Regions from separate parts of the Delftia sp. DT-2 genome, predicted to be linked through region 1. Evidence: riboswitches for the same ligand, from Rfam matches in the RefSeq annotation. Region 1 holds a riboswitch; each other region holds the start of a gene.
The links. Region 1 has a riboswitch for cobalamin ahead of PO605_RS17535 (TonB-dependent receptor). Riboswitches for the same ligand answer to the same signal wherever they lie in the genome.
Positions count from the first base shown of each region.

Region 2: linked by a shared signal. The riboswitch ahead of PO605_RS25915 (TonB-dependent receptor domain-containing protein) and the one ahead of PO605_RS17535 (TonB-dependent receptor) in region 1 are both predicted to bind cobalamin.
Region 3: linked by a shared signal. The riboswitch ahead of PO605_RS28960 (TonB-dependent receptor) and the one ahead of PO605_RS17535 (TonB-dependent receptor) in region 1 are both predicted to bind cobalamin.

Region 1 is NZ_JAQOTI010000009.1:107,547-115,296, forward strand. Features, by position in the region: gene PO605_RS17515 (LLM class flavin-dependent oxidoreductase) at 1-360, opposite strand, end outside; gene PO605_RS17520 (ABC transporter ATP-binding protein) at 365-1,132, opposite strand; gene PO605_RS17525 (FecCD family ABC transporter permease) at 1,129-2,151, opposite strand; gene PO605_RS17530 (ABC transporter substrate-binding protein) at 2,148-3,089, opposite strand; gene PO605_RS17535 (TonB-dependent receptor) at 3,100-5,337, opposite strand; cobalamin riboswitch at 5,467-5,747, opposite strand; gene PO605_RS17540 (CHAD domain-containing protein) at 5,802-6,728, opposite strand; gene PO605_RS17545 (YbaK/prolyl-tRNA synthetase associated domain-containing protein) at 6,786-7,277, opposite strand; gene PO605_RS17550 (helix-turn-helix transcriptional regulator) at 7,359-7,750, shown strand, end outside.
Region 2 is NZ_JAQOTI010000017.1:93,067-100,816, reverse strand. Features, by position in the region: gene PO605_RS25935 (AraC family transcriptional regulator) at 1-78, opposite strand, end outside; gene PO605_RS25930 (sulfite exporter TauE/SafE family protein) at 207-1,013, shown strand; gene PO605_RS25925 (helix-turn-helix transcriptional regulator) at 1,023-1,214, opposite strand; gene PO605_RS25920 (hypothetical protein) at 1,326-1,715, opposite strand; cobalamin riboswitch at 1,812-2,037, shown strand; gene PO605_RS25915 (TonB-dependent receptor domain-containing protein) at 2,108-3,991, shown strand; gene PO605_RS25910 (ABC transporter substrate-binding protein) at 3,996-4,934, shown strand; gene PO605_RS25905 (heavy metal-binding domain-containing protein) at 4,967-5,287, opposite strand; gene PO605_RS25900 (hypothetical protein) at 5,614-6,084, shown strand; gene PO605_RS25895 (GIY-YIG nuclease family protein) at 6,297-7,232, shown strand; gene PO605_RS25890 (hypothetical protein) at 7,599-7,750, shown strand, end outside.
Region 3 is NZ_JAQOTI010000024.1:50,136-57,885, reverse strand. Features, by position in the region: gene PO605_RS28985 (hypothetical protein) at 1-548, opposite strand, end outside; gene PO605_RS28980 (hypothetical protein) at 697-1,518, opposite strand; gene PO605_RS28975 (2OG-Fe(II) oxygenase) at 1,724-2,455, shown strand; gene alkB (DNA oxidative demethylase AlkB) at 2,483-3,133, shown strand; gene PO605_RS28965 (2OG-Fe(II) oxygenase) at 3,148-3,822, shown strand; cobalamin riboswitch at 3,835-4,153, shown strand; gene PO605_RS28960 (TonB-dependent receptor) at 4,275-6,401, shown strand; gene PO605_RS28955 (ABC transporter substrate-binding protein) at 6,401-7,444, shown strand; gene PO605_RS28950 (FecCD family ABC transporter permease) at 7,431-7,750, shown strand, end outside.

The DNA.
Region 1 (7,750 bases):
GCTGTCCGCATCGATCTGCAGGGCGCGCAGCGCGGCCGGCTCCGTGCCCCGGCCCACACCCACGTCGATGCGGCCGGCGCTTTGCAGGTCCAGCTGGGCAATCTCCTCGGCCAGCATCAGCGGGTGGTGCAGCGGCAGCACCAGCACCGAGGTGCCCACGCGCAGCCGCTCGGTGCGCGCCAGCACGGCGGCGGCCAGCAGCAGGGGCGAGGGATAGGGCCAGGCGGTATCGGGCACGCGGAATTCGTTGAACCACACGCCCTGGAAACCCAGGCGCTCGGCGCGCTCGAACAGTGCCAGGAATTCACGGTGGTCGCCGCGCGTGGCGTCGCGCGTCCAGCCGGCCAGATCGATGCGCATGGGGTCAGTTCTCCTGTTTCAGCCGCGCGCGCAGCAAGGTTTGCGGGGGTGCGTCGATGCGCTCGAAATCCACGCCGAACACGGCATCCAGCCCCGGCGCATGCAGCAGCTCGGCAGGGGCCCCATCGAGCGCAATGCGCCCCTGGTCCAGCACGATGACGCGCCCGAAGTGCGCCAGCGCCAGGTCCAGGTCATGCATGACCACCAGCACCAGCCGCTCGCGCCCGCGCTGCGCCAGCGCCTGCACCAGGGCCAGGCGGTGGCGCACGTCCAGCGCGGCGCCGGGCTCGTCGGCCAGCAGCACGGGCGGGTCGGTGGCCAGCACGGTGGCCAGCAGGGCACGCGCCTGCTCGCCGCCGGACAGCGTGGACCAGCGCCTGCGCGCGAAATCCTGCAGCCCGGCGCCGGCAACGGCCGCCTCGACACCACCCCGGCCCGCCAGCCGCATGTGCATGAGCTCGGCCAGCGTCAGGTCCCAGTGCGGCGCAAAGCGCTGCGGCATGTGGCCCACGCGGCGTGCGCGCTCGGCCACGGGCAGGGTTGCGATGTCTTGCCCGTCCAGCAGCACGCTGCCGGATGCAGGCGCCTGCAGCCCCGCCAGCAGGGACAGCAGGCTGGACTTGCCTGCGCCATTGGGTCCCACCAGGGCCACGGCGCCGCAGGCGGGCAGCTGCAGCGAGACGGCGTCGAGCACGCTGCGGCCACGGTGGCGCAGCGTGAGGGACCGGGCCTGTAGGCGTGGCACGGCGTCGTCCATGGCTTGATCGTTCATGCGGACCTCAGCCTGCGCGCCAGCAGCACGATGAAGAAGGGCCCGCCGGCCACGGCCGTGACCAGGCCCAGCGGGATTTCGGCCGGCGGCAGCACGCTGCGCGCAATCGCATCGGCCAGCGTGACGATGATGGCGCCCGTGAGCGCCGACGCCGGCAGGGCCGCGCGGTGCAGCGGTCCCGCCATCCAGCGCGCAATGTGCGGCGCAGCCAGGCCCACGAAGGCCACCAGCCCGCCATAGGCCACGGCCACGGCCACCACCAGCGAGCCGGCCAGCACGGCCAGCGGCGTGAAGCGCGCCACATCCAGGCCGAAGCCCTGGGCAGCATCGGCACCCAGGCCCAGCAGGTCCAGCCCGCGCGCCAGCGCCATGGCCCCGGCCAGGCAGGCCAGGGAGGCGCCGGCCAGCAGGCCCAGGCCGCTCCAGGACGGCGTCTGTATGCCGCCCAGCACCCAGCTGAGCACCACCTGCAGGCTCACCGTCTCATCGGACAGCGCCAGCATCAGGAACGAGCGCAGCGCGCCCAGCACGGCCGCCAGCGCCACGCCGGCCAGCAGCATGCCGGCCGCATCGGTGGCACCGGCCACGCGCGAGACGGCCAGCACCAGCACGGTCGAACCCCAGGCGCCCGCAAAGGCCAGCACGGGCAGCGTCCAGGCCTGGGACAGGCCGAACAATAGATGCATGGGAACCAGCAGGGCGACCGTCGCCCCCAGCGCCGCGCCGCCCGAGGCGCCCAGCAGATAGGGCTCGGCCAGCGGATTGCGGAACACGCCCTGGAAGATGGCTCCCGACAGGCCCAGCAGCGCGCCCACCAGGGCGGCTGCCAGCACGCGCGGCACGCGCCACTGCAGCAGCAGCCGGCTGCGCAGGCTGTCTTCGCCGCCCAGCGCGGCCAGCAGGTCGGCCGGGCTGGCCCACTGGTGGCCCGCGCAGGCGGCAATCAGCAGGCTGGCCAGCAGCAGCAGGACCGCACCGGCCCAGGGGCGCCACGCAGGTGGATGTGAAAGGGAATTCATGCGGCCTCCCCGGCCCAGGCCGCAGGGTGCAGCCAGCGCGAGAGCTTTTCCACGCCGCCGAAGGTGCGCGGCCCGGGAATCAGGAACTCGGCACGCGCCACCGTGGTGGCCCGGCCCGCGCGCACGGCACGCAGGTCGCGCCAGCCGCGCTGGCCGATCAGGTCCTGCATGGCCTCCTGCGTGCCCGCGAACAGCAGCACATCGGGGTCGGCGGCCAGCACGGCATCGGGCGAGACCTGGGGCACCGTGCCCAGGCCGTCCAGCGCGAACGAAGCGCCCGCGCGCACCATGGCCTCGCCGGTATAGGTGCCCGGCCGGGCCGCCAGCAGCATGCCGTTGCCCAGCCGGCCCGTGACCATGAGGGCACGCGGCCGGGGCTGGCCGGCCACCTGCCGGTCCACGCGCAGCAGCCGCGTCTCCTGCGCCAGGGCCAGCGCCTGGCCGCGCGCCTGCACGCCCGTGGCGCGGGCCACCAGGCGCAGGTTGTCCATCACCTCGGCCAGCGAGCGGCTGAGCAGCACCATCACCGGCACGCCGATGCGCTCCATGGGATCGACCAGCTGGTGCGCCGCCTGGCGCGCGGGCGTGACGATGACCAGGTCCGGCTGGCGCGCCACCACGGCGTCCACCGAGAACCCCAGCCGCCCGCCCACCTTGGGAATGCGCTCCACGCCCGGTGGAAAGCGCGTGAAATCCTCCACGCCCACCACGCGGTCCAGCAGGCCCAGCGCGGCCACCAGCTCGGTGTTGGAGGCAAAGATGGAGACGATGCGCTGCGGCGGCGCGGCAATCTCCACGCGCCGGCCCAGCGCATCCTGCAGCACCACCGGACCGCCTGCAGCGACGGTGTCGGCCCAGGCCGCGGGCAGGCCGCAGCCCAGGGCCGCCGCCGCGCCCTGGCGCAGCAACTGGCGGCGCGTGGTGCTGGATTGCCTCATGCCATGGACCTCAAAACTCTGCTTGCAGGCCGACCATGAGTTCGCGCCCGGCCATCGACGTTCCGCAGCCGCCGTTCTGGTACGCCGGGTTGGCGATGCAGGGCGCACGGTCCAGCGCGATGAAGATGGGGTGGCGGTTCAGGTCGAACAGGTTGTTGACGGCCGCGAACAGCTTGACGCCCGGCGACACGCGGTAGTCGGCACGCAGGTTCCAGATGGTGAAGGCGCCCTTGCGGTGGATGAAGGTGCTGCGGGGCTCGCCCTGCGGGATGAGCAGCGCCTCTTCCGTGTCGTACCACATGGGACCGCGCAGCAGCGTGGACAGCTGCAGGCTCCAGTCGCCCTGCAGGCGCCCGCTGCCGCGCCCGTAGCGCACGCCGGCCGAGACCTCGTAGCGGTACATGCGCTGCACCTTGTCGGTATTGGCCGACGCTGGCGATCCCTTGTCCCGCATGCTGAAGTGGTAGTAGCCGCCAGCCCAGGCCTTGAGCTGGTGGCCCGTCAGGTTCAGCGCCCGCGCCAGGTCCATGTCGGCCTGCATTTCCAGGCCGCGCGCCACGATGTCGGCCGCGTTGTTGGCGTAGTCCGAGGTATTGGTCGTGGCCCCGCGCGAGACGGTGATGATGCGGTCGCTGATGGTGTTCTGGAACACGGCCGCATCCACGCGCCAGCCGGGCTGCTGCAGCGCAGCGCCGACCTCGATCTGGCGGCTGGTCTCGGGCTTGAGGTTGGGGTTGCCGAAGGTGCGGCCACCGCCGACGGCCGTGAAGTCCGAGGCCAGCTCCGTGGCCGTGGGCGCGCGGAACCCCGTGGAGGCCGCAGCGCGCAGCGTGAGCCGGTCCGTGGCCTTCCAGGTGGCGCCGGCCGACCAGGTGTGGTTGTCGTAGTCGCGCGTGCTGGCCTGGGCCAGGGCCAGGTTGGGCGTATCGTCGAAACGCGTCGTGCCCCAGGTCTTGCGCAGGCCGGCACGCAGGGTCAGGCGGTCGTCGAACAGGGTCTGCGCGTCCTCGAAGTACAGCGCGTGCACCTGCTCGGTCTGGTTGTTGTCGTAGGGCGCAACCTGGCCCGCCGGGCCGCCCGGCATGGCCACGCGCAGGCGGTCGGAGCGCAGCTTGCTGCGCTCCCAGTCGAAGCCCATCAGCAGGTCATTGGTCTGGCTGACACGCAGGCGCGGCTGAAAGCGCAGGCCCGTGGCGTCCAGCTGGCGGTGGTTGTAGTCGCGCGCCGTGCCGGGCACGGCGCTGTTGCCCGAGCGGATCACGGGCGATGCCCAGTTGAACTCATCGGTATCGACCAGGCTGTAGATGTGGGTCGTCCAGCTCAGGCGCTGGCCGGGCAGTGCGCCCTCGTAGGTCAGGTCCAGCGAGCGGTTGCTGCGGTTGTCGCGGCTGTAGATGTTGGCGCCCGATCCGCGAAAGCCCGCGTTGTAGATGCCGTCCGTGCGCAGTTGCAGCTCCACGCGATGCAGCTCGTGCAGCTGCCAGCCCAGGGCGCCGCTGGCGCCGCGCCGCTTCCAGCCCGTGTTCTCCATGCGCGTGCCGCCGTCGCCCGACTCGTAGTCGCCGCGCCCGCCTGCGCTCACGCCGAAGTACCAGTCGAAGCGGTCATTGGCGCCGGCCGTCTGCGCATCGGTGCGCCACAGGTCCCATGAACCGGCCTGGACCTGGGCGCGCGTGCCGGGTGCGGTCGCTCCCGTCTTCATGATGATGTTGACCACCCCGCCCATGGCCTGGCTGCCGTAGATCACCGAGGACGGGCCGCGCACGATCTCGATGCGCTCCACATCCGAGGGGCTGAGCTTGGACAGGTTGGCCGTGCCCGCGCGCCGGCCGTTGACCAGCACCAGCACCTGGCTGCGGAAGTCGCGCCCCTGGCCGTCGGTGGAGGCGCCGCGCAGGTTCATCGAGGTCTGGGCCGCCGTCCATTCGCTGAGAAAGCCCACGGCGTTCTCGGCCAGCAGGTCGGTGACCGAGCGCGCGCTGGAGCGCTCTATGGCCTCGCGGTCGATGGTCTGCGTGGTGCCCGCGATGCGGCTGCGCGCCTCGGGCCGCGCGGTGGCGGTCACGAAGACGGCGTCCAGCGCATCGTCGGCGGAGTCCGTGGATCGGCCAGCCGGCTCCTGCGCGGCGCCGGCCGCTGCAGCGCAGCTGGCCAGCAGGGCCGCAGCCGCTACGGGCCGCAGGCTGGAGACAAGAGGGAGAACAGAGAGAAGGCCGGAGGAATCGGCGGCCGAGGAAGCGAAGCGCATGCGTTGAATCCAACTGCCCCAGTCACCCGTGGGGCCTATCGTCTGAACCACGCCGCACGGCGCGCACGCCGGAGCCGGCCACGGCAGCGCAGGCTGGGGCCGGACCGGACAGGCGCACTCCCGCGGCGTCCGAAAGCAATGCAGAAGGCCGGTATCCGGGCTTGCGGAACGCTGCGGCGCGCAGGGTGGGCGCGCTGCGGCAGGCATCCCCGCCTTCCCATGCCCGAGAAGGACACAGTGGCTTGCGGCGCGTGGTTTGGGGCGCGTCCGCGTGGGGAGTTGTATTCCGCTGACCGTTGCGGGGGCAGCGCAGGCATTGCGAGCGGCCACCTCGATGGCATCGCGCACCTGCTTCCCGTTGAACCCCTGGCCGGTGAACGGCATGGGGCACCTTCAGCAACAGCGCACCGCCACGGCCCAGGGGCTGCGGCGGTGCGCCAGCGGCGGATTATCGCTGATGCGGTCTAGGCCCAGAAGCCCGGCACGCGGGCCAGCGCACGCAGCGCGCGGCGGCTGCTGCGCGCGCTGGTGGCCAGGCGGGCCTGCAGGTAGCCGGCGGCAAACCAGGCGCGCGGATCCGTGCCGGCCTCGTCACGAAAAAGCGCGGCCGCCACGGCCATGTCGTTGTGCAGGCCCAGCGCGTCCTGGGCGGGCACCAGCACCTCGGCAAAGCGCCGCCCCTTTTTGCCGGGCCACATTCCGGGCGCGAATTCCCGCGCAAAGTCCGCCAGGTAGCGCAGGCGCTTGAGCCGCTTGCGCACGCGGTGCTGCTGCGCCAGCGGCAGGCGGTCGAAGTGCCGGCCGTCGCGCAGCACCTGGCGGTGCAGGCGCGCCAGCCGCCGTGCCAGGTACTTGCGCGTGCCTGCGGCGGACAGGCTGACCAGGCCGGGCTGCCGCTTGCCTGCAGGCGCCTGCGCCAGCGCATGGATCTCGGCCAGCGTTTGCAGGAACTGCGGCTCGCGCACCGCAGCGGCCGCGTCCGCGTCGGCCTGCCCGGCATCCGGCACGGTCCATTCGCACAAGGGCGCATCGGCGTCCTGCAGCAGCGGCCGCACCACGTCGGCCAGGGTGCCGGCATCGCGCAGCGTGCCCAGGCGCGCAAAGGCCAGGGCCAGCGGGGCATCCCATTCGGCGCGCATGCCGGGCGCCAGCCCTGCGCATTCGCGCAGCAGGGTGCGCAGGCGCCGCAGGGCCACGCGCAGCTGGTGGATGCGTTCGGCCTCGCCGCTGCCGGCGTCCACGGCATCCACGGCATCCACGGCATCCACGGCATCCACGGCATCCACGGCATCCATATGCGACTGCACCTGGGCCAGTGCGGCAGCCAGCGTCGCACGCACAAAGCCGGCCGCATCGGGCCGGTCGGGGAACTGCCTGGCAGGGGTGGTCATGGTCAGGAGAGGATGTGCGGGCGTTGCTGCGATTGTGGGCACCGCCCGGCCCCCGGGTCAATCGGCGCCATCCCCGCTCAGGCTGTGCAGCGCGGGCCGGGCAATGCGCACATAGTCGGCCGAGTCCAGCACGATGGAGCGGTCCAGCCGGCCCGCATTGAAGGCGATCTCGGCAAAGCGCTCCACCAGTGCCGGGTCCACCACCAGGCGCACCTGCGGGTTGAAGGAGAACGGCGGCACCGATCCCATCACGCAGCCGGTGGCGGCCTGGGCCTCCTCGGGCGAGGCCAGCGTGGCCTTGCGCACGCCCACGGCCTGGGCCAGGCGCTTGAAGTCCAGCTTGCGGTCGCCGGGCAGCACGGCCAGGAACAGCTGGGGATCGCCCGCACCGGACGCATCGCGGCTCTTGCAGAGCATGGCCTTGGCACCCTGGCCGGGTGCCGTGCCCCGGATTTCGGCGACGAGGTCGGAGCGGCCCTCGGCAGGGTGCTCGATCACGCGAAAGCGCGCGTCCTGGGATTGCAGCAGGTGAACAAGGGTGTCGAACATGGCAGGGAGCACAAGAAACGGACAAGAAGGCAGGTCGCCTGGGTTTTGACATTTTGTCCAATTCAAAACAAAATGTCCAATATGACACAACGCACTCCCGAGCAGCGCCAACTGCTGGACCAGTTGGCCCAGATCGCCGAAGGCCTGGGCCAGACCTTTGCCCCGTTCTGCGAGGTGGTGGTGCATGACCTGCTCGACCCGTCCCATGCGGTGCTGGCCATCCACAACAACCTGTCGGGCCGCGAAGTGGGCCAGGGCGCGACGGAGCTGGGCCTGGCCCGCATCCTCGACCCCGGCTACGAGCAGGTCATCGCCAACTACCCCAACCAGTTCGCCGATGGCCGCCAGGCCAAGAGCACGTCCATCGGCATCCGCGACTCCGAGGGCCGCTACATCGCCGCCCTGTGCATGAATGTGGACCTGACGATGTTCCAGGGCTTCCAGGGCATGCTCAACCGCTTTGCCGCCGTCAG
Region 2 (7,750 bases), on a different contig from region 1:
GCCAGGCGTGTAGTCGGTGCCGATGGCCAGCACATCGCGCGCCACGGCGTCCACGGAATGCAGCGGGATGTTGAGCATGGGAATGTCTGGAAAACAGCCAACAGGCTTTGGCAGGAATTCAAGGATTATTGACCCATCCGCGAAAGCAGGCCAAACCGCGGCATCCTAAGGTTCAGTCCTTGCTCGTTTTTTCCAAAGGACTGTCTGTGTTCCCTCTCCTGCTGCTGGCTTTCGGTGTGCTTGCCGGCGTGACCACCGTGCTCTTCGGCTTTGGCGGCGGCTTCGTGGCCGTTCCGCTGCTTTATGCGCTGCTGACCTCCATCCACGGCGCGGACTCCGCCGTTGGCCAGGCTGCCATGCACATTGCCGTGGCCACCTCCACCTGCGTGATGATTTTTGGCGCCTCCATGGCCACGCTGCGCCAGCACCGCGCGGGCGCCCTGCCCTGGGATCAGGTGCGGCCACTGGCTGGCTTCATCGCGGCCGGTGCCGTGGCGGGCGCGGCGGCCGCCACCTGGATCAGCGGGGAATGGGTGCGCTGGGCCTTCATCGCCTACCTGGCCCTGACCATCGCCGACGCGCTGCTGCGCCCGGGCTTCGTGCACGGCACCGCCGCCGGCATGCAACCAATGGGCCGGCAGGCGGCGGCCACGGCGGGCCTGGCCATTGGTGCGATCGCGGCCTTCCTGGGCGTGGGCGGCAGCGTGATGACCGTGCCGCTGATGCGCCGGCGCGGCGCCAGCATGGCGGCCGCCACGGCCATGGCCAGCCCGCTTTCCCTGCCCATGGCCGTGGCGGGCACCGCGGCCTACATGCTGGCATCGCACGGCGCGGGTCTGGGGGCCTGGCATGTGGGCTACGTGGACCTGCAGGCCTTTGCCCTGCTGACGACCGGTTCATGGACGGGCATCAGGCTGGCCGCCCCGCTGATCGGCCGCATTCCCGATGCCCTGCATGCCAAGGCCTACCTGGCCCTGCTGGGCCTGGTGCTGCTGGTCATGATCGTGGCCTGAGCGCTGCGCTCAACCCTCCTGGAAGATCGCCTCGATCCGGGTCTCGAACACCCGGGCAATGGCGAATGCCAGCGGCAGGCTGGGGTCGTAGCGGCCCGTCTCGATCGCGTTCACGGTCTGGCGCGACACGCCCAGCAGGTCCGCCAGCGCAGCCTGGCTCCAGCCGCGCTGGGCGCGCAGTTCACGGATGGTGTTTTTCATCGCCGGGCCGCCCCAAGATGAAAAGGCACCCCCTCGGGGGCCAGCGGACCTTGCACAGCAAGGGGAGCGCGGGGGTCATTTTTCATGGGAGGGGCACTTTGGCGGAACAGCTCATCGGCTGCGCAGCCAGTGAGCCACCGAGGCAGCCACCCAGAGCGCACCCATCAAGGGCCACACCATGAACATGCTGAGCTTGGGAAAACCTGCCACTTCCAGGAATCCATAGGTGAAGGTGATGCCCGCCGTACCCGCCGCAGCAATCGCCAGTTGCTCCAGCATGGACTTGCGCAGGAACTCGTCGGTATCGCGCACCAGCCGCACGATGGCCCGTACAGCCAGCGCAAACGCCAGCATGGGGCTGAGCAGCAGCGCCGTGCGCAGGGCACCCGCCTCCATGTCGGCACTCAGCACAAGCGCCCCGACAAGCAGCGCCGAGTACAGCAGCAGCGCAAATCCCAGTTCCTTCTGATAGCGGCGGTTGGTGGCAAGGGTTCGATTCATGGATGGATCTCGGCATGTGTAAAGGATGCTTGACATTGTGCGATGCCCGTCAAAGACATGTCAAGCAAGCTTTACATGCCTGCCGGACGCCCCGCCGTACAATCGCCGCCGTTGGTGCCAGCAGCCCCAGGGGCTGCGGTTAAACGGGAAACATGGGGCGGCCAGATCAAGCCGCCCGCATGTACTGCCCCCGCAACAGTGAGTGAAACGCCGCGTGCATGGCACCGGCCCCCGCCAAACCCGTGCCACTGGGCGTACAGCCCGGGAAGGCCTTGGCGAGTGCGTCACCAGTCTGGATACCGGCCAACAGGCGGCCGGCCGCGCATGCAGCGCAGCCGGTCTTTGTGGTTTCCGTGCCGGCGGGGTCGCTGGCGCGCAACTGGTCCGCATCCATGCACACCCTCGCCTTCGCGCGCGCCTACGGCGCCGCCCTTCGCTCGCCTCCGGCTTTCTCCGCACCTCGGATGTCCGCCCTGGCCCTGGCCTCGCTGCTGGCCTGCCAGGCCCAGGCGCAAACCCAGTCCTCGCAGCTGGACACCGTGGTCGTCACCGCCTCGCGCAGCGAGCAGCCGCTGCGCACGGTCACGGCCGACATGACCGTGATCGATGCCGAGACCATTGCCCGCAGTGGCGCCACCGGCGTGGCCGACCTGCTGGTGCAGGTGCCGGGCGTGCAGATCAACCGCAATGGCGGGCCGGGCCAGGTCACCTCGGTCTACCTGCGCGGCACCAGCAACCAGCACACGGCCGTGTTCGTCGACGGCGTGCGCTACAGCTCGCAGGAGCTGCAGGGCGGAGCGGTCTGGTCCACCCTGCCGCTGGCGCAGATCGAGCGCATCGAAGTGCTGCGCGGCCCGGCCGCAGCCATCTATGGCTCAGACGCCATGGGCGGCGTGATCCAGATCTTCACCAAGCGGGCTGACGGCCAGACCCGCGCCTATGCCGAGGCCGGCATAGGCAACCAGGGCACCAGCAAGCTGGCCACAGGATTCCAGGGCGGAGCCAACGGCTTCACCTATGGCCTGAACCTGGCGGACGAGCGCAGCGACGGCTTCGACGTCTACCCCGGCAACACCTTCTCGCCCAACCCGGACAAGGATGGCTACAGCAACACCTCGCTGGGCCTGAACGCGGGCTACAAAACGGGCATCCACCAGATCGACGCCAGCCTGCTGCACAGCCGCCTGCGCACCCACTACGACCAGAGCCCGCCGCCGTTCGACGACTACGACGTGGTCAAGAACACCACCGGCAGCCTGCGCTGGCAGGCCGGCTGGAACGCCATGTACAAAAGCGTGGTCCAGATCTCCCATACCGACAGCCAAAGCGACCGCCACACCCAGTCGCCCGAAAGCGCCAAGGGCCGCTCCACCAACTACCTGCTGCAGAACCTGTTCACGCTGGGCCAGCACCGTTTCAACATCGACCTGGAGCGCCGCGAGGACAAGCTGGACACGCAATACGCCTGGACGCAGAACACCGACAGCCGGCGCGTGCAGAACTCCCTGTCGGCCGGCTGGCGCCTGACCGAGGGCCGCCACCAGTTCGACGCCAACCTGCGCCACGACCAGGTGCGCGACCAGCAGAACAAGACCACGGGCGGCCTGGGCTACGGCCTGCAGATCGACCAGCGCTGGCGCTGGGTGGCATCGGCCGGCACGGCCTTCAGAACCCCCACGCTGTACGAACGCTTCACGGGCCAGGCGGCGGCCGACCTCAAGCCCGAAAGCAGCACCAACGTGGAAACCGGCCTGCACTATGCGGCCGGTGCCAACCGCCTCTCGGCCGTGGTCTACCGCAACAAGTTCAAGAACCTCATCACCTACGACTGGAACAGCGCCCTTCCCTGCAACTGCTACCGCAACTGGCAAAGCGTGGAGATCACCGGCCTGACGCTGTCGGGCGGCACGCGCCTGGGCAGCACCAACCTGGGCGCCTCGCTGGACCTCATGAACCCCGAGAACCTGGAGACCGGCAAGCTTTTGCCCTACCGCTCCAAGCGCATGCTCAAGCTCAATGCCGACACCCAGGCAGCCGGCTGGACGCTGGGCGGCGAAGCGCAGCTGTACAGCGGCCGCTACGCCGACGAGGCGAACACCTTCAAGCTGGGCGGATACGGCGTGGTCAATCTCTACGCCCAGCGCCAGCTGACCAGGCAGTGGACGCTGCTGGCACGCGTCAACAACATCGCTGACCGCGACTACGCCCCCACGCGCGGCTATGCGAACGCCGGCCGAACGGTCTTCGTCACCGTGCGCTGGACACCTCTGCCCTGACCCCATGCACCTGCTTCTGCGCCCGTCCCGCCTTCTGCTGCTGATCGCCGCCCTGGCCTGCGCGGGCGGCGCCAGCAACGCCGTCGCGCAAAAGGCGGTGGATGTGCCCCAGGGGAGCACACCCGCGCCCTACACCGTCACCGACATGCGCGGCCGTGAGGTGCGGCTGGCGCGCGTACCGCAGCGCATCGTCTCCCTGCTGCCCTCGCTGACCGAATCGCTGTGCGCGCTGGACGCCTGCGAGCGCATCGTGGGCGTGGACGAGTTCTCCAACCACCCGGCGCGCGTGGCCGCGCTGCCCAAGCTGGGCCACACCTTTGCCCCGCTGGTCGAAGCCACCGTGCGGCTCAAGCCCGACGTGGTGCTGATGGCGTATTCCGCACCCGTCATCGCGCAGCTGGAGCGCTTCGGCATTCCGGTGCTGGCACTGGACGCCAACGACATGGCGCAGCTGGAGCAGGTGCTGCACAAGCTCGACCAGCTGCTGCACGTGCAGCGCGCCAACGCCCTGCTGGCGCGCATGCAGGCCGAGGTGGACCAGCAGGCCAAGGCGCTGGCTGCGCACGCGCCCGCAGGACAGAAGGTGTATTTCGAAGTGGACGCCACGCCTTATGCGGCGGGGCCGGACTCCTTCATAGGCCAGCTGCTGCAGCGCCTGGGCGCGCGCAACGTGCTGCCGCCCAACCTAGGGCCCTTTCCGCGCATCACGCCTGAATACGTGCTGCGCCAGCAGCCCGAACTCATCATCCACACGCCGCAGACGCCATCGGCCAGCTTTGCCACCCGCCCCGGCTGGAGCCGCATGCCCGCCGTGCGCTCCGGCCGCATCTGCGCGCTGGACCTGGTCGAGACGGACGTGGTCTCCCGCCCCGGCCCGCGCCTGGGCGAGGCCGCGCGGGCGCTGGGCCGCTGCCTGGAGATGCCAGGCGCAGCGCCGCGTTGACTTCCTCGGCCCAAATTGACCAACGGCCCTGCCTACTCCAGCACCACCGCCGTGCCGCTGGCAGACACCATCAACATGCCGTTGCCCTGGCCCAGCACCTCGTAATCCAGGTCCACCCCCACCACGGCATTCGCGCCCAGTTCCTGGGCGCGTTCCTCCAGCTCCTTGAGCGCAATCTCGCGCGCCCGCTGCAGCTCGCGCTCATACGTGGCCGAGCGCCCACCCACGATGTCGCGCAGCCCGGCGAACAAGTCCTTGAACACATTGGCGCCCAAAATTGCCTCGCCCGCGACCACGCCGCAGTAGCGGGTGATGCGGCGGCCTTCGATCTGGGGAGTGGTGGTGATGATCATGAGAAATCCTCGGTGAGTGACGGAGATAAGCCTTGAGCGCCAAGCCGGCCGGCGATCGGTTCAAGGAAGAACTGAACCAGGGCAGTCTGCCATAGGCCTGGGGTATCATCTCGCGCAAAGTGCTGAACACACTTCTTGCTAGCCGGTAAGCCGCTCCCGAAAGCAGTGTTGGAAAAATGCTTGGAGGCCTTATGGCTATTTTCTTTGCGGGCGTTTCAAAGCCCTTCCCCATCTCAATTTCCACTGCGCCACAGCTCTCTGATCTGTACATCGCTTCTTACCCTTTCTCCGCGCCCGGCTCCAAGCCATTTCGCTAAGGAGTCGCCATGTTGTACTTTCAGATGTCGGAAGATGAGTTCAACCAACTGAACCGTGTGCGAGAACAATGGGGACTCATCTCCAGCTTGTTGATTGGCGCTTACCCCAGCAATCCCATGGAGGTTGTCGATTCCAATGAGCTGCTTGCCTTTATCAATGCGCAGATTGAGGCGATGGAGGCAGTTGTGGGGGCGATAAGGCAAAGGGGCGTGATGAAACAGCTGACTGAGGAGAAAATCCTTGCGAAAGCCGTATATGAGATCCGGCTTCTTCTGGGCGGATATCTGGGAAGCAACGTGGACGCAGATCCGAGCGTACGGATCGCAGCACACCTGGCCTATGCCCTGCACAGCGACGCATCGGCCGTGCTGGAAGGAAATGGCTTCAGCATCGACGAAGCGCTGAAGCGGGTAGCGGCCGTGGACCCTCTTCTAGGAGTCGAGGTGGGCAGCGAATTCGTTCGCAGCTTGAAAGCTTAGGGCTGCTTCGCCAGGCCGGTGCAACGCGGGATATTCCATCTGGCGTGATTGCTGCAAGCGTGGCGTGCGGTGCCCGGCAGTGCAGGCGATCACGGAGAAGGACAGGACGCGCTGTCGAGCATGAGCAATATATGACTGCACATGGCTTCGCCCTGAGAGGCCAGCCGTGCTATTTTGCCCAGCATCGCCATCGCCCCAGATCAGCTCCAGCTATGAACCTCCCTGCCACTCAGCTTTACCAACTGCTTGCCTTCCATTCGCTTGACCCTGCCGCCCAACAGGTCACGCTCATGCGCCACACGGCAGGAGACTATCCGGTACAACGCTATGTGGGCACACGCGCTCTGACGCTCTATCAGTCTCGTCAAGACCACAAGCATCCAGTCGGCTCGTTGGTGATTGGCTTCTTTGGGCACCGGCCAGGCCATGCGTTGCTGCTCGGTATCTGGCGGGTGAAGGAGGTCATGCCTGCAATGCAGGCCATTGATGCAGGACGCTTGCAAGGAAGTTTCGATCTGCATGACGAGCGAGCAGGCCACTGGTATCACGAGCTGGACGAAATCGATGTGATGGCGGATCTGCGGCTCAAACTGGAGATCCGTTGGGGCGAGCCCGCCGTGAGCTGGCGCCGGGTCCTTCGCCAGGAGAACAACTATCCCATTGCGCTAACCTCCGAGCCTCCGGTGCCCTTCAGGGCCCTGAGCAGCACCAGCCTGATCATGGCGGAACTGAGGCTTGCAATGCAGGATGTGGCTTGGCAGCAGGCACTTGGCAATGTCTGCGGCATCTATCTGATAACGGATGAATTCACAGGCCAGCAGTATGTTGGCTCTGCCAGCGGCGCTTGTGGCGTTTGGCAGCGTTGGCGTGACTATGCCAGCACCGGGCATGGCGACAACCTGGAGTTGAGCCGGCGACTTCATGAAGCACCGGGTTGTGACAGCGAGTTCCGATTCACCTTGCTGGAGGCGCTGCCTCTTGGCATAGAAAAGTCGGCGGCGGAAGCCCGGGAGAACTATTGGAAGGTCGCGTTAGGCAGTCGCCGATTCGGGATGAACCGCAACGGGGCGATGCACGGAGCCGCTTTTCTGACATCTGACAACAATGCTGTTGCCAGCCACAAGCAGACGAGCAAGGGGAATACATGAAAAGGCTTGAGATCCTGCGGTTTTCCTACTGCTTGCTCTTTTGGATCGCAGGGACCCTCTTTCTACTTGCGCTAAAGCTATTTTTTGAAGATGGCAGCGGACACAGTGGACTCAGTCTCATGGCCCTGCCTGTATTTATGGCGGCAATACTGATGGCATCGCTTGGGTTTCTGCTTCGATTTTGCAAGCGCCTCACATGGCTCATACATTGAAATTTGCCAAATCAAAATAGATAAATCCGTTGCCTCCAATTGCGAAATTCCATTGCAACTCACGAGATGACGAGGAATCCGATGTGACATTGGACGGCGACCGCGCAATTGCGATTGCATTTAAAATCACTCCATATTCAAAACAGATTGACTCATGAACGAAATAAAGGCACTACAGAAGCTGAGTTTCCTGGTCCGCTGTGGGGCGGCGTCCTGGACCAGCTACGTGGATTGGGGCATCGATCGTCTCAAAAGAGACGAGGAGGAAGATGATCTGGATGTAGTCATGCTTGCTGCGGCAACGCG
Region 3 (7,750 bases), on a different contig from region 1:
CCCAGCCCGCACTGCCGGCCCAGGGCCGCAAAGTAGTCGGCCGGGGCCGTGCTCACGCTGTACGGCGGCTGGATGTGCAGTACCGCCTCGGCGCCGTACTGGGCGCGGGCACGCAGCAGCAATTCCTGGCGGAACGGGGGCTGACCCCAGTGCGCGGGAGACAGCAGCATGGTGATGGCATAGGGCGAGGCCTGGGCCAGCTGGGCAAAAAGCCGGTCCATGAAGCCGGCAAAAGGCTGGGCGCCAGCGGCTGGCGCCTGCAGCGGGAACTGCGTGGCAAAGCCGGCGGCGGAGAACAGGCGATTGGTCTCCGCCTCCGTCAGCCGCAGATACTGGGCGCAGGCGGCCAGCCGGTCGCGCGAGCGCGGATTGGGCAGGGAAACCCCATTCCTCCAGTTGTTGACGGCTTCCCGGCTCAGCCCGATCTCGGTGGCCACCCCCGAAGCGCTGGCACGGATGCGGCGCATGTACAGACCCAGAAGATGGCCGAAATCCTCGTGAACGCCTGCGGCCACGGCGGGGCCCTGCTCGATTGCGGTGGGCTGCATCAGCGTTGGCCCTGCTCAAAAAGACGGCGCCTGATGGCGCATGTCCATCCTGCCGTGACGACGGTCGGTATCCACATCCTGTTCACCCTCTCCTGGGACTTTGCCGGATCTTGTGCAATTTGTTTCATTCTGCCGAGCGCGGATTGTCTCAGGATGCCGGGTCGCTGCCGCCCTGCCCCGCAAACTCCCGCCGCGCACTGGCCATCCGGTACAGCGGCAGCACGACCGCCAGTACCAATCCCAGGGCCAGCCAGAGCCACAGGCCCTTGCCTCTGAAAGCCAGGGCGGCAACGACGGTGAAGGCGACGGCCTCGCACAGTCCGCGAAAGCCTGCCCGCAGCATGAACAGGCCCGCGATGCCGTCCACCGGCGACACGCCGCTCTTGCGCAGGCTGGCCATGGTCTCCAGCAGGGCCTGCACGGACTCCTGGGCCTGGCGATTGCGCTCCTGGTCACGCTCGCGCAGTTGCCTGATGGCCATGGGCTGGGCGGGATTGCTGAGTGAGGTGCCATCGTTGCCCTCTTCCTCCCCCGGGCGCGGATAGACCTCTGCGTCGGGATCGACCAGCACCTGGCGCTCCGGGTAGCGGGCCAGCCAGGCATGGTGGCTGACCCATTGGCCGGCATCGAAGTGATAGCGCTCGCTCTCTCCCACCTGGTCGTAGAAGACATGCAGCACCGCCGCCTGCAGGCCGTGCTGGAACAAGGTCTCCAGCAGCCGCCAGGGCATGCCGGCCGTGGTGCGGGTGTCGAAGCCCAGCTCCAGATGCTGGGGATGGCCCAGGGCGCTGGCATTGGCCCAGTCGTCATCCCACAGCGCGGACCGGTCCAGGGCGGGGTCCAGCTCATGGATCCAGCGCTCGGCCTGCTCCCAGGACTGCCGGGCCAGGTACTGGCAGATCAGTTGCACGCGGCGCAGCTGCAGGGGCGTATCGAAGAACAGATAGAGGTGATGGACGTTGCTGGACATGGCGGGCCTGAGGCGTTTGCAGGAATGCCGCGATTGTTCAATTGCAGTTGCCAGCCGGCCCTCCCAGGCCTGTCCAGCACGCGGCTGGCAGGCGCTGCCGCCGGTTGACATTCTGTCCACTGCAAGAAGCGGGATGCAGGCGCTGCGGCGGCGCCCTAGACTGCGGCAATTGCCCACAGCGCCCATACCGCCAACCGCGCCCGCCATGCACAACCTCCGCCTTTTCGACAACGAAGCTTGCGAATCCGCCCCGCCCTGCCAATGGACGCAGATGGAGCACCAGCTCGACGAGCACGGCTGTGCCCGGCTGCCCGGCCTGCTGGACGCGCAGCAATGCCGTGACCTGGCGGCCCTCTACACCAGGGAAGACGGTTTTCGCTCCCGCATCGTCATGGCCCGTCACGGTTTCGGGCGTGGCGAATACCGGTATTTCGACTACCCCTTGCCACCTCTGCTGCAGCGGCTGCGCGAACAGCTGTATTCCCGCCTGGTGCCGGTGGCCAACCGCTGGAACCAGCGCATGGGGCTGGATGTGCGCTATCCGGACCGGCTGCAGGACTTCCTGGCGCGCTGCCACGCGCACGGCCAGTTGCGGCCCACGCCGCTGATCCTCCAATACGGCGAGGGCGACTACAACTGCCTGCACCAGGATGTCTATGGAGAGCATGTGTTTCCGCTGCAGGTGGTGTTGCTGCTGTCGCGGCCGGGGCAGGACTTTGCGGGCGGCGAATTCGTCATTACCCAGGCCGATGGCGACCGGCAACGGGCCGATGTGATGGCGCTGGACCAGGGCGATGCGCTGGTCCTGGCCGTGCGCCACCGGCCCGTGCCGGGGCGGCGCTCAGGCTACCGCCGCGCGGCCATGCGCCATGGCGTCAGCCGCGTCCGAAGCGGCCATCGCCATACCGTGGGGCTGATCTTTCATGACGCACTCTGATATGACGCACTTTGATGGACGGCCGGTATGAGCACGCTGGATCTTTTTGCCGATGAATCTCCCATGGGCATCGAACCCATTGGTCCCCGGTCCGTGGTGCTGCGCGGCCACGCCCTGCCTCATGCGGCGCCACTGCTGGCTGCGGTGGACGGCGTCATGGCCCAGGCGCCGCTGCGCCATCTGGTCACGCCGGGCGGCTTCACCATGTCGGTGGCCATGACCAACTGCGGCGCGCTGGGCTGGACCAGCGACCGGCGCGGCTACCGCTACAGCGCCATCGACCCGGTCAGCGGCCAGCTCTGGCCCGCCATGCCGGCCGTGTTTGCGCAGCTGGCGGGCGAAGCGGCCGCCGCTGCGGGCTTCGAGGGCTTCGCGCCCGACGCCTGCCTGATCAACCAGTACCTGCCCGGCAGCCGCCTGTCTCTGCACCAGGACCGCGACGAGCGTGACCTGGACGCGCCCATCGTCTCGGTGTCACTGGGCATGCCGGCCACATTTCTGTTTGGAGGGCTTGCGCGCGCGGACAAGACGGCCAGGGTGTTGTTGCAGCATGGCGACGTGGTGGTCTGGGGCGGCGTGGATCGGCTGCGCCACCACGGCGTGTTGCCGCTCAAGGACCAGCCCCACCCGCTGCTGGGCGGGCGGCGCATCAATCTCACGTTTCGCAAGGCGGGTTGAATGGCGGGGTCGACATGGATGGGCTGAACAGCAGTGATCGCTTCGCCGGCCTGGACTGGGGCCGCATTGCCACCCAGCTCGATGCAGAGGGCCATTGCCTGCTGCCACGGCTGCTGAATGCGGATGAAAGCCGCGCCCTGGCTAGCGAGGCGGCCATGCGCAATGGCCTGCCGCCCTCCCTCGACACATGGCGCCCGGTGCTGTACCGGCATCTGCTTGCCATTGCCAATCGCTGGCGTGCCCAAATGGACATGCAGCCTGCCCTGCCCGCCTCGTTCGAGGCCTTCGGGCAGCTGGGCCACCAGCGCGGCCAAATGCATCCGCAGTCGCACCTGCTGCATGTGGCGCAGGCGGGCCATGCGCCGCTGCGCTCATACAGCGAAGGTGCGGCGGTGTTCCCGCTGCAGCTGGTGCTGCTGCTGTCCCGGCCGGGCCAGGATTTCGAGGGCGGCGAATTCGTGATGACCGAGCAGCGCCCGCGCATGCAATCGCGCCCCATGGTGCTGCCGCTGGGCCTGGGGGATGCGGCCATCATCGCCACGGGGCCGCGCCCGGTGCGCGGTGCGGCAGGCTTTTACCGCGTGCATCTGCGGCATGCCATCAGCCGCGTTCACCGTGGCGAGTGGCTGGGTGTGGAGCTGCTGCTGCACGACGCGCCGCAGGCTACCGACGCGGGCCGCTGGCTATAATGCCGCGCCTGCAAAGGCATCCGTGCATCAGGTGTCCACATGCCAGCCATGGGGATGAAACGGGAACAAGGTGACTGCCAGCAAATGCTTTTTGCGCTGCCGGCACAGGCCTTGGCTGCCCCCGCAACGGTAAACAAGTCAAGGCGCTCCACGCCTGTCCCGCCAGTCTCCGCAACCCTGCGGAGGGGCGATGACAGGCTGTCACTGGTCCATGGCGTGGTCTGCAACATGCAGCTTTTCGCGGGTGGATTGGGAAGACGGGGCGCTGGGCGCAAGGCATGTCCTTGCGCCGCTTGTGAGCCCGGAGACCGGCCTGCTGCGTTTCGCGCCCGCTGAGCGGGCGCTTTCTTGACTGTCTGCGGGGTGCGGATGGCAATGTCCTGCACCCTATCCTTGCACGCTGGCTGGAGAGGCGGCAGTGCCTTGCTTTCGCATCAGGCGGTCGAAGACCGATGTTCGAAATGCATTCCTCCCTTTCCTGCGTTCCCAGCACCCGTGCTGCCGATTCCCTTTGCCTTCGGCTGAGCCCGCTGGCCCTGGCCTGCGCCTTCCTGTCCGCTCCTGTGCAGGCACAGACTGTCCTGCCCGAAGTGCAGGTCACCGGCCAGGCCGAACGCATCGGCCAGCAACTGGCCCAGCCTGCGCGCTCGGCCAGCCATACCGGCGTCTCCAACCAGGAAGTGCCTGCCAGCGTGGATGGTGTTTCTGCCGAGCAGATGCAGGAGCGCGGCGACTACGCCCTGGTGGACGCCGTCACGCGCACCGTGGGCCTGACGTCCAGCAGCACGCCGGGCAATGGCGGCCTGTCCTTCAGCAGCCGCGGCTTTGCGGGCGTGAACTCCGTGGGCGTGGCCGAAGACGGCATGGTGCTGGGCGTGGCCGCCGGCACCACGGCCTATCCCGGGGACAGCTGGGGCTACGAGCGCATCGACGTGCTGCGCGGCCCGGCCTCGCTGATGTATGGCAGCGGCACCATGGGCGCCACCGTCAACGCCATCCGCAAGCAGCCCAGCCGCACCAGCTCGGCCGAGGTGCTGCTGGGCGCTGGCACGGACGACACGCTGCGCGTGGGCCTGGGCGTGACCGGCGCCCTGGGCGCCTATGCCAGCTACCGCATCGACAGCTACACCGCGCGCAGCGCGGGCGAGCGCGACCTGGACCAGTCGCGCAACGGCAAGTTCATGAGCACGCTGCGCTTGGAGCCCACGAGCGACCTGCAGATCGACCTGATTGCCGACCGCAGCGTGCAAAAGCCCAGCCGCTACTGGGGCACGCCGGGCCTGGACGGCAAGGTGGTGGAGTCCCTGCGCGACCGCAACTACAACGCCGAAGACAGCGTGCTGCGCTATGCCGACGAGCGCCTGCGCGCCAAGGTGCAATGGAAGGCCAATGACTGGTTGACGGTGCGCAACGAGCTGTACCACGTGCAGTCGGACCGCCACTGGCGCAACATCGAGGCCTACGCGCTCAACCCCGCCACTTGGACCGTGGGCCGCTCCGACTACCTCGAAATCCTGCACGACCTGGAGCAGACCGGCAATCGCCTGGGCCTGAACGTGGACCGGGGATCGCACAAGATCGCCATGGGATGGGAGGCCGCACGCATCAACCTGCGGCTGTCCAACAACTCGCCCTATGGCGGCTCGTCCACGGTCTCGGCCTGGGACCCCGTGCATGGCAGCTGGGCCAGCCCCGATGTCACCAAGGCCAAGACCGAAACCGGCGTGACCCAGCATGCGCTGTACCTGGAGGATGCCTGGCGCATCAGCAACCGCTGGCTGGCCATGGCCGGCCTGCGCCGCGATGTCTACGACTTTGCCAGCCACTCGCTGGTGGGCGGCACGGATTTCAACAAGACGCTGGCCGCCACCTCCTGGCGCCTGGGCCTGACCTATGAGCTGGCCCGCGACACCCATGTCTATGGGCAGATCAGCTCGGGCCATGATCCCGTCAACAGCCTGGTCTCGCTGAACCTGGCCAACACGGCTTACAAGCTGAGCAAGGGCCGCCAGGCCGAGATCGGCATCAAGCAGCAGGTGGCAGGCGGGCGCGGCGAATGGACGCTGGCCGTGTTCGACATCAAGAAGGACAACATCATCACGCGCGACCCCGACCGCCCGGCCATCTCCATCCAGGGCGGCAGCCAGTCCTCGCGCGGCGCCGAGGTCACTGCCAACTTCCAGGCCACGCCCACCCTGCGCCTGGAGGGCAACCTGTCCTATGTGGATGCCCAGTTCGACACGCTCATCGAGGCCGGCGGCAACCGCGCCGGCAACCGCCCGCAGAACGTGGCCAAGACCACGGCCAACCTCTGGGGCCACTACCGTGTGGGCGCCTGGCAAGCCTCGCTGGGCCTGCGCTACGTGGGTGACCGCTTTGGCAACAACGCCAATACCGTGAACCTGCCCGCCTACACCGTGGCCGACGCCGCGCTGAGCTGGCAGGTGGACCCGCGCACCACCCTGAGCCTGATCGGCCGCAACCTGGCCGACAGGGTCTATGTGGGATCGAGCTACGGCAGCCAGTTCCTGGTCGGGCAAGGCCGCCGCTTCGAGATCGCGGCGCATATCCGGTTCTGATGGCCATGGCGCGCTCCCACCGCCTTCGCGGCCTTTGCACAGCCGCCCTGGCCGCCGCCCTGCTGCTGGCCGGCTGCTCGCGCAGCGATTCCAGCACCACCAGTGAACTGCCGGCACCGGCTGCCGTACCGCAGGCGCCCGTGACCGTCAATGTCTGCGGCAGCCCCGTGACCTACGCCAACGCACCGCTGCGCGCCGTGACCCATGACGTGAACATCACCGAGATGTTTCTCTTCCTGGGCCTGGGCGAGCGGCTGGTGGGCTACAGCGGTATCACGCAGGCCAAGCAGATCGACCCGGCCTTTCAGGCCCAGCTGGCCCGCGTGCCGCCGCTGGCCGAGCGCGAGATGAACCTGGAGGCCATCCTGGGCGCCTCGGCCGACTTCGTCTTCGGCGGCTGGAGCTACGGTTTTCGCCAGGGCCAGGTCACGCCCGAGGTGCTGCAGCGCCACGGCATTGCCTCATATGTATTGTCCGAATCGTGCATCCGCGTGGGGCCGCGCAGCCAGGTGGCGCTGGAAGACGGCCTGACCGACCTGCGCAACCTGGGCCGCATCTTCCGCATCGACGCCCATGCCGAGCAACTGGCGCAGGGGCTGGAGCGCGAACTCAAGGACCTGCGCGAGCGCATGCAGGGCGTGCGGCAGCGGCCTGCGGTCTTCGTCTACGACAGCGGCCAGGACATCCCCGTGACCGTGGGCCGCTACGGCATGCCGCAGGCCATGATCGAGGAAGCGGGCGGGCGCAACATCTTCGACGATATTCCCAGCAACTGGCCTGCAGGCAACTGGGAGGACGTGGTGCAGCGCAACCCGCAGTGGATCGTCATCATCGACTACGGCCAGCCCCATGCCCAGGGCAAGATCGACTTCCTGCTGGCCAAGCCCGAGCTGGCCGGCGTCGATGCCATCCGCGAAATGCGGTTTTTCGTCATGACCTATGCCGAGGCCACGCCCGGCCCGCGCAATATTGCGCGGACCCGCGCCCTGGCGCAGGCCCTGCACCCCGACCGCATGCCGGCGCCCAGCCATGCGGCCAACTGACTTCCGCTGGCCCAGGCGCCCGGGCGCCGCCCGCCTCTGGTGCCTGCTGCTGTTCGCGGCCCTGTTGCTGGTGATGACGCTGGCCATCACCTGGGGGCCCGTGGACATGCCGGCCGGCACGGTCTGGCGCATTGCCTGGAGCCGGTTGCTGCAGGCGCTGGGCATGCAGCCGCCGCCGCTGGAGGGCATCACGCCGCAGCACCAGCAGATCGTCTGGCTGATCCGCATGCCGCGCGTGCTGCTGGCGGCCCTGGTGGGCGCGGGGCTTGCCGTGGTGGGCACCATCATGCAGGCCATGGTGCGCAA